DNA from 2 places in the Clostridium sp. HCP1S3_C6 genome. Region 1 is predicted to be linked to the other one. Evidence: a T-box and tRNA genes for the amino acid it is inferred to sense, from the RefSeq annotation. Region 1 holds a T-box; the other holds one or more tRNA genes.
The links. The T-box of region 1 lies ahead of asnS (asparagine--tRNA ligase). A T-box ahead of a tRNA ligase gene usually reads a tRNA of that ligase, here a tRNA-Asn.
Positions count from the first base shown of each region.

Region 2: it encodes a tRNA-Asn, which carries the amino acid that the T-box ahead of asnS (asparagine--tRNA ligase) is inferred to sense. The anticodon was not compared.

Region 1 covers NZ_JBQHRN010000002.1:19,959-24,397, reverse strand. Annotated here, with positions in the region: gene ACTNAO_RS01185 (Hsp20/alpha crystallin family protein) at 1-295, shown strand, start outside; gene asnS (asparagine--tRNA ligase) at 468-1,862, opposite strand; T-box leader at 1,924-2,165, opposite strand; gene ACTNAO_RS01175 (hypothetical protein) at 2,257-2,448, shown strand; gene ACTNAO_RS01170 (hypothetical protein) at 2,493-2,693, shown strand; gene ACTNAO_RS01165 (metallophosphoesterase family protein) at 2,659-3,360, opposite strand; gene murC (UDP-N-acetylmuramate--L-alanine ligase) at 3,445-4,439, opposite strand, start outside.
Region 2 covers NZ_JBQHRN010000043.1:2,641-7,079, reverse strand. Annotated here, with positions in the region: gene greA (transcription elongation factor GreA) at 1-483, shown strand; gene lysS (lysine--tRNA ligase) at 497-2,005, shown strand; tRNA gene ACTNAO_RS11795 (tRNA-Asn) at 2,218-2,292, shown strand; tRNA gene ACTNAO_RS11790 (tRNA-Asn) at 2,323-2,397, shown strand; gene ACTNAO_RS11785 (glycine--tRNA ligase) at 2,700-4,091, shown strand; gene murD (UDP-N-acetylmuramoyl-L-alanine--D-glutamate ligase) at 4,106-4,439, shown strand, end outside.

The DNA.
Region 1 (4,439 bases):
GATGGATCTACCAGGATTCACAAAAGAAGAAATTAAGGCTAGTCTTGAAAATGGATATTTAACTATCAGTGCAGCAAAAGGTCTAGATAAGGACGAAAAAGAAAAGGATAGTGGTCATTATATTAGAAAGGAACGTTATACAGGAGCATGTGAAAGAAGCTTTTATGTAGGAGATGCCTTAAAAGAAGAAGATATTAAAGGTGAATTTAAACATGGTATCTTGAAATTATTTGTTCCTAAGAAAGAAGCAAAACCAGAAGTAGAAAATAAGAAATATATTGCCATTGAAGGATAATGACATATAAGTAAAAAAGAAAAGAGGCGATAAATATGTCAGATAAAAATCCAAAGCATCCTTTAAAGAAAAAACAAGCAAAGGCAAAAGCTAAAAAGAAAAATATTTATGAATAATATACAAATAAAAAAATTGCGAACTCAGCATTTAAGCTAGTTCGCAATTTTTTTTATTAAAATTCTGATTGACCTGTTGTTCTTGGGAATGGAAGAACGTCTCTTATGTTAGACATACCAGTTATATACATAATAAGTCTTTCAAAACCAAGACCAAATCCAGCATGTTTTGTTTCTCCGTATTTTCTAAGTTCTAGATACCACCAATAATCCTCTTCTTTAAGTCCAAGTTCAGCCATTCTTTTCTTTAATACATCAAGTCTCTCTTCTCTTTGGCTTCCTCCAATAATCTCTCCTATTCCTGGAACTAAACAGTCTGCTGCAGCAACAGTTTTATTGTCATCATTTATTCTCATGTAGAATGCTTTAATATCCTTTGGATAGTCAGTAACAAATACTGGCTTTTTAAAGTGTTCTTCAGTTAAGTATCTTTCGTGTTCAGTTTGAAGGTCTATACCCCATTCAACTGGATAGTCAAAATCTTTTTTAGCTTTCTTTAATATTTCAACAGCTTCTGTATAAGTAACTCTTCCAAAATCTGAAGATACAACATGATTTAGTCTGTCAAGTAAGCCCTTATCAACAAATTTATTGAAAAATTCCATTTCTTCTGGGCATTCATTCATAACGTATTTTATAACATACTTTAACATTGCTTCTGCAAGATCCATATCATCTGCAAGGTCTGCAAATGCAATTTCAGGTTCAACCATCCAGAATTCAGCAGCATGTCTAGCTGTATTTGAATTTTCTGCTCTAAATGTTGGACCAAATGTGTATACATTTCTAAAAGCTAATGCAAAACATTCAGCATTTAATTGACCTGATACAGTAAGATTTGTTTCCTTACCAAAGAAATCTTGTTTGTAATCAATATTTCCATCTTCTGTAGTTGGGGCATTATTAAGAGGTAAAGTTGTTACTTGGAACATTTCACCTGCACCTTCACAGTCACTTCCTGTAAGTATTGGAGTATTTGTATATACAAAACCTTGATCTTGGAAGAACTTATGTATAGCATAAGCAGCTACTGAACGAACTCTAAATGTAGCGGAAAAAGCATTACTTCTAGGTCTTAAATGAGCTATAGTTCTTAAGTATTCAAAAGTATGTCTTTTCTTTTGAAGAGGATAATCAGAATCTGAATTTCCTTCTAATATAACTTCTTTTGCTTGAATTTCAAAGGGTTGTTTAGCTTCTGGTGTTTCAACTAAAGTACCTATTACAGTTATAGATGAACTTATAGCAAGTTTTGATATTTCTTTAAAATTTGAAAGTTCATTACCAAATACAACTTGAATGTTTTTAAAGAAAGAACCATCATTAACTTCAATAAAACCAAATGCATTAGAAGCTCTTAAAGTTCTTACCCAACCAGATATTCTTACTTCTTTTGATACATATTTTTCTGTTTCTCTAAATATAGATTTTACTAATATAGATTTTTCCATTAATTTACCTCCATTTACAGATATAAAATTTATTACTTAAATAAAAAATCATTCATCCTATAAAAAGGACGAATGATATATATTCGCGGTACCACCTAATTTGCTAAAAAGCCACTTAAACAGGCATTTATTAAATGCCCTATAACTTAACGCGTCAATTACGTCTAAGCCTACTAATTAAAATATTAACTTTCGGTTAGAAACTCAAAGATGTTTTTCAGAATAGACTTTGTATAAGGCTTACACCATCCCTTATTCGCTAAGACGTAGTTCTAAACTTACTCTTCTTATCATAGTTTATAAAATATAACATTAATTCGATTTTACAATACTTTTAGCGCAAATGCAACTGTTTCATCATATACTAATACATATATTTTTTTGGGAGGATTAAATGAAAGGTCAAAAAATTTTAAATAAGAAATTACAAAAAGTAAACATATTGAAAGGCAGGCTTGTATCAAGGGATGAGAATACTAGTAAAGAAGATATTGTAGAAGACATTAAGGAAGCAGTAGAAGATATAGAATTAGTATTAGAAGATATTAACGAAGAAGATAATGAAGAAGGTGATATGAAAGATTGATATAAGAAGGCATCCAAAGTGTTTTGGATGCCATATTTTTAAAAGTGAAAAAAGCACTTACAAAATCAAGTATAAGTATAGGTGTACTTGAAGAACTTTTACTAAAGAATACACATACAGCTAATATACTAAATATAAGTGATATTAAAGAAAGGATTGTTATACATAGAATTTTGCCCATTATTGTTAACATAAGAATTGTTGTACATTTTAATATTCCTGACCTTCTTCAAAGCTTCTTATAAGTGAAGATGGGAAATTTAACATTTCCATATCCTTAATTATTTTTTTGACTTCATAGGAAACTTGCCTTATTTGAGGAGTTACTTTTCCTAAAGGATCAATGTCTAATAAACAGTAAGTAGAATTAGGAGATCCTATTTTTGGTTTGCCTACACTTCCACAATTTATAAATAATTTATTCCCAAATTGTTTTACAGCAGGTATATGGGTGTGTGCACAAATTAAAATATCTTCTTTTAAATCAGCCATAACTTGTTTTGTGTTTTCTTCATTTTCAAATAAGTATTCATTTATTTTATTTGGACTGCCATGTACAAATTTTATACTTTTTTTATTAAAATTTAATGTTAAATTTTCTGGAAGACCATTTAAATAATATTTATTAGCTGCTCTAAGTTCAGCTACAGTCCATGGAAGAGTAAATGAATTTATATCTGTTTGTCTTATATAAGAAAAATCATTATCTACTACAGAAGCATCATAATTTCCTTTTAAACATAATACATTTTTTCTTTTTATATATGAAATTGTTTCATTAGGATGAGGCCCATAACCTACTAAATCTCCTAAACATACAATTAAATCTGCTTTTTGGTCATCAATGTCATCAAAAACATTCATTAAAGCATAAACATTGCTATGAATATCTGAAATGATTGCTATTTTCATAAGTATACACCACCATTTTGTTAAATATTTATATAATTTTGTAAAAAAGAAAGGTATGTTTAAAAGAAAAACATACCTTTTAAGCTATTTTTGTAGAAGTTTTTCTCCAACTAATACAACATCACCAGCACCAACAGTTAATACAACATCACCTGTTTGGATTTTTGATTTTAAGTAATTACAAGCTTCATCGTGTGAATGTACATTTGTACATTTATATCCTTTATTTCTTATTGCATCTCCAAGTTCATCAGAAGATACAAGACCTGTGTCTTTTTCTCTTGCAGCATATATATCCATTAGTATAAGTTCATCGCAATCTTTAAAGGCTTCACTAAATTCAGTAAATAATGCTTTTGTTCTTGTATAAGTATGTGGTTGGAATACACAGTATACTTTTTTATGTGGAATTTTTGAAGCAGTACTTAAAGTTGCTTTAATTTCAGTTGGATGATGTGCATAATCATCTATTACTGTAATTCCATTTATTTCGCCCTTATATTCAAATCTTTTGTGAGCACCCTTACATTTTTTAAGACCATTTATAATCTTATCATTTGGAACATTGAATATTAAAGCTACTGCAATTGCTGCTAATGCATTTAAAATATTATGCTTTCCAGGGTTATTTAATGTTATGTTAAATAATTTTGTGCCTTTTTCACAAACAGTAAATGTTGCACAACCTTTATTATTGTAAGAAATGTCTGTTGCTGTTAAATCTTCGTTAGTAAAACCATAACTTATAGTATTACATGAAGCTTCGTCTAGTATTTTTTTTACTCTTTTATCTTCTCCATAACCTACTAGGTATCCATCATTTGGAACAAGTTTTGAAAATTTAGTAAAAGTATCATTTATATCATTAATATCCTTGTAATAATCTAGATGATCAGCATCTATATTAAGTATTACTCCAACATATGGGAAGAATTTTAAAAATGAGGCCTTGTATTCACATGCTTCAGTGATAAAGTAATCACTTTTTCCAATTCTATAATTACCACCTATTAAATCAAGTTCTCCACCAACAAGTATAGTAGGATCAAGATTACCTTCTAGTGTTATGCTAGAAAGCA
Region 2 (4,439 bases), on a different contig from region 1:
ATGAGCGAATCAAAAAAATTTGTAATGACATATGAAGGTGTAAAAAAACTAGAGGATGAATTAGAATATTTAAAAACAACTAAAAGAAGAGAAATTACTGAAAAGATAAAAGTAGCTTTAGGATACGGAGATTTAAGTGAAAATTCAGAATATGATGAAGCTAAAAATGAGCAAGCATTTACAGAAGGTAGAATATTACAAATTGAAAATATGTTAAAGAATGCTACTGTTGTAGATGAATCTGATATGCCTAAAGATACTGTTTCTGTAGGTTCAATAGTTAAAGTTAAGGATTATGATTTTGATGAAGAAGTTGAATATTCAATTGTAGGTTCAGCAGAAGCAGATCCAATGAACTTTAAAATTTCTAATGAATCACCTGTTGGAAAAGGGCTAATAGGTAAGAAAATAGGAGAGATTGTTGAAATACCAGTTCCAGATGGAGTTAGTAAATTTGAAATACTTGATATAAGAAGAGTGTAACGGAGGGATATTAATGTCAACTGAAGAAATGAATATGCAAGAGTTAGAATCTAAGTTTAGTGAACAAGAGCAACTTAGAAGAGAAAAGCTTGAGGAATTAAAAAAGCAAGGAAAGGATCCTTTTGATGTTTATAAAGTAGAAAGAAGCCATACATCAGAAGCTGTAAAATCAAATTATGATGAATTAGAAGGAAAAGAAGTTTCTGTTGCTGGAAGAATAATGTCAAAAAGAGGTCAAGGAAAAGTAGTATTCTCAGATATTCATGATAAAGATGGTAAAATTCAATTATTTTTAAAGATAGATAAAGTTGGAGAAGATAATCTTAAAGAATATAAAAGCTTTGACATTGGTGATATAATTTGGGCTAAAGGTGAAGTGTTTAAAACTAGAACAGAAGAAGTAACTGTAAATGTAAATGAATTTAAACTTATAAGTAAATCTTTAAAGCCATTACCAGAAAAGTGGCATGGTTTAAAAGACCCAGATCTAAGATATAGACAAAGAGAAGTAGATATAATTACTAATCCAGAAGTTAAAAATACTTTTATTAAAAGAAGCCAAATAATTTCAGCTATTAGAGAATTCTTAGATAATAAAGGGTTCTTAGAGGTGGAAACTCCAATTCTTGGAGCTATAGCAGGTGGCGCAGCAGCAAGACCATTTATTACTCATCATAATACATTAAACATTGACATGTACTTAAGAATAGCTACTGAACTTTATTTAAAGAGATTAATAGTTGCAGGATTTGAAAAAGTATATGAAATGGGAAGAAACTTCAGAAATGAAGGAATGGATATAAGACATAATCCAGAATTTACATGTATTGAATTATATGAAGCATATTCAGATTACAATGATATGATGGAAATAACTGAAAATTTAGTTGCTTATGTATGTGAAAAGGTAAATGGAACAACTAAAGTTACTTATCAAGGAACAGAAATAGACTTTAAGCCACCATGGAGAAGAATAACTATGGTTGATGCTGTAAAGGAATATGCAGGTGTAGACTTTAATGAAATAGTAACTGATGAAGAAGCTCAAAAAATTGCAAAGGAAAAGAACTTAGAATTTCCTAAGCCTTTAAATACAGTAACAAAAGGTGAAGTATTAAATGCATTATATGAAGAATTTGGCGAAGAAAATATGATTCAACCAACATTTGTGTGTGATTATCCAGTAGAAATTTCTCCTTTAACTAAGAAAAAGAGAGGAAATGAAATGTTTACTGAAAGATTTGAAGGATTTGTGTTTGGTAGAGAAATATGTAATGCATATTCAGAACTTAATGATCCTATAGTTCAAAGACAAAGATTTGAACAACAAGCTAAATCAAGAGAATTAGGTGATGATGAAGCTTATGTTATTGATGAAGATTTCATGAGTGCATTAGAAACTGGTATGCCTCCTACAGGTGGTCTTGGAATGGGTATAGATAGACTTATTATGTTCTTAACTGATTCAGCATCAATAAGAGATGTATTATTATTCCCTACAATGAAACCATTAGATAAGTAGTATGTTTAATATATATATAGTTTAATTTAACTAAGGAAAATTAGAAAAATGGGCGGCTTTCAAATGAAAACTGTCCATTTTTGAAATTGTAATAAGAGGTTAATATTACGCATTTAAAGCAATGAAAAAAAATTAATAAAAAAATTAAAAAAAATATGCAAAAGTACTTGCATTTTATTTTAAAGCTGATATAATAATCAATGTGCTAACGTTCCGCGATAGCTCAATGGTGGAGCACTCGGCTGTTAACCGATAGGTTGGAGGTTCGAGCCCTCTTCGCGGAGCCATTTTTTATAACGTTAGTATGCATATAATATTCCGCGATAGCTCAATGGTGGAGCACTCGGCTGTTAACCGATAGGTTGGAGGTTCGAGCCCTCTTCGCGGAGCCACATAATATTTAAGCAATGGATTTTCCATTGCTTTTTTTATAAAAGTCTTGACATATATTTAACATTTGATAAAATTATTTATATAAATTAATATGCATGAAGAGAAAGAGGAGTAGTCTTTTGTGTTATTTTAGAGAGGTATCGGTAGGTGTAAGATATTATAGCTATAAGGTGAATGGAACTTTTGAATGCGCTTTTTAAAGTTGGGCTTATGCCAAGAAGGGTGGAACCGCGGAAGTTAATTTCGTCCCTTTAGGTTTTAAGGCTCTTTTTTTATATATAAAATTTTGGAGGTAAAAAATATGGCGGTTAAAAAAACAATGGATAAGATAGTTGCTCTTTGCAAGAATAGAGGATTTATATTCCCTGGTTCAGATATATATGGTGGCTTGGCAAATGCTTGGGATTATGGCCCACTTGGAGTTGAATTTAAAAATAATGTAAAAAAAGCTTGGTGGAAAAAATTTGTTCAAGAGAGCCCTTATAACGTTGGTCTTGATAGTGCTATTTTAATGAACAGAGAAGTATGGGTTGCTTCAGGACATGTTGGTGGTTTTTCAGATCCATTAATGGACTGTAAAGAATGTAAATCTAGATTTAGAGCTGATAAGCTTGTAGAAGATTATATGACAGAAAATGGAGCAGAAGTTGCTTCAGCAGATGGATGGACTAATGAACAATTAAAAAGTTATATTGAAGAACATAATATAGTTTGCCCTAAATGCGGTAAAATGAATTATACTGATATAAGAAAATTTAACTTGATGTTTAAAACTTATGCAGGTGTTACAGAAGATGCAAAAAATGAAATATATTTAAGACCAGAAACAGCTCAGGGTATATTTGTTAATTTTAAAGCTGTACAAAGAACAACTAGAAAGAAAGTTCCATTTGGTATTGGTCAAATAGGAAAGTCTTTTAGAAATGAAATAACTCCAGGTAATTTTACATTTAGAACAAGAGAATTTGAACAAATGGAATTAGAATTTTTCTGTAAACCGGATACAGACTTGGAATGGTTTGAATATTGGAGAAAATATTGTTGGCAATTCTTACTTAACTTAGGAATAAACGAAGATAATGTTAGAATGAGAGATCATAGTAAAGAAGAATTATCCTTCTATTCAAAAGCTACATCAGATATAGAATATTTATTCCCATTTGGATGGGGTGAACTTTGGGGCATAGCAGACAGAACTGATTATGATTTAAGTAAACACCAAGAGCATTCAGGACAAGATTTAACATATTTAGATCCAAATACAAATGAAAAATATATTCCATATGTTATAGAACCATCATTAGGTGCTGATAGAGTTGCATTAGCATTTTTAGTAGAAGCATATGATGAAGAAGAATTAGAAGGTGGAGATATTAGAACTGTAATGCATATTCATCCAGCATTAGCGCCATATAAAGCTGCTATTTTACCTTTATCTAAAAAGTTATCTGACAAAGCTTTAGAAGTATATGGAGAATTAGCAAAGAAATTTAACGTGGAATATGATGAAGGTGGAAGCATAGGTAAGAGATATAGAAGACAAGATGAAATAGGAACACCATATTGCATAACTGTAGATTTTGATACAGAAAATGATGGATGTGTAACTGTAAGAGATAGAGATACAATGAAACAAGATAGAGTTAAAATAAGTGAATTAGAGTCATATATTGAAAAAAGCTTAATATTCTAATTGGGGGCATTAAAATGAAAAAAGATTTTAATGAATTTAAAAAATATATAAACAATAAAAAGGTAGCTGTAGTAGGTATAGGAGTTTCTAATATACCATTAATTGAATTTTTAGTTAAGCTTGGAGCTAAAGTTTCTGCTTTTGATAAGAAAACAGAAAGTCAACTAGGCGAAATTGCACAAAAATTTAAAAATATCGGAGTTATTCTTAACTTAGGTGAAGGTTATCTAGAAAAACTTACAGGATTTGATGTAGTATTTAAAACTCCTTCAATGAGAATTGATAGTGAAGCATTAGTCAAAGCTAAGAATGAAGGCGCGTATATAACATCCGAGATGGAAGAGTTTG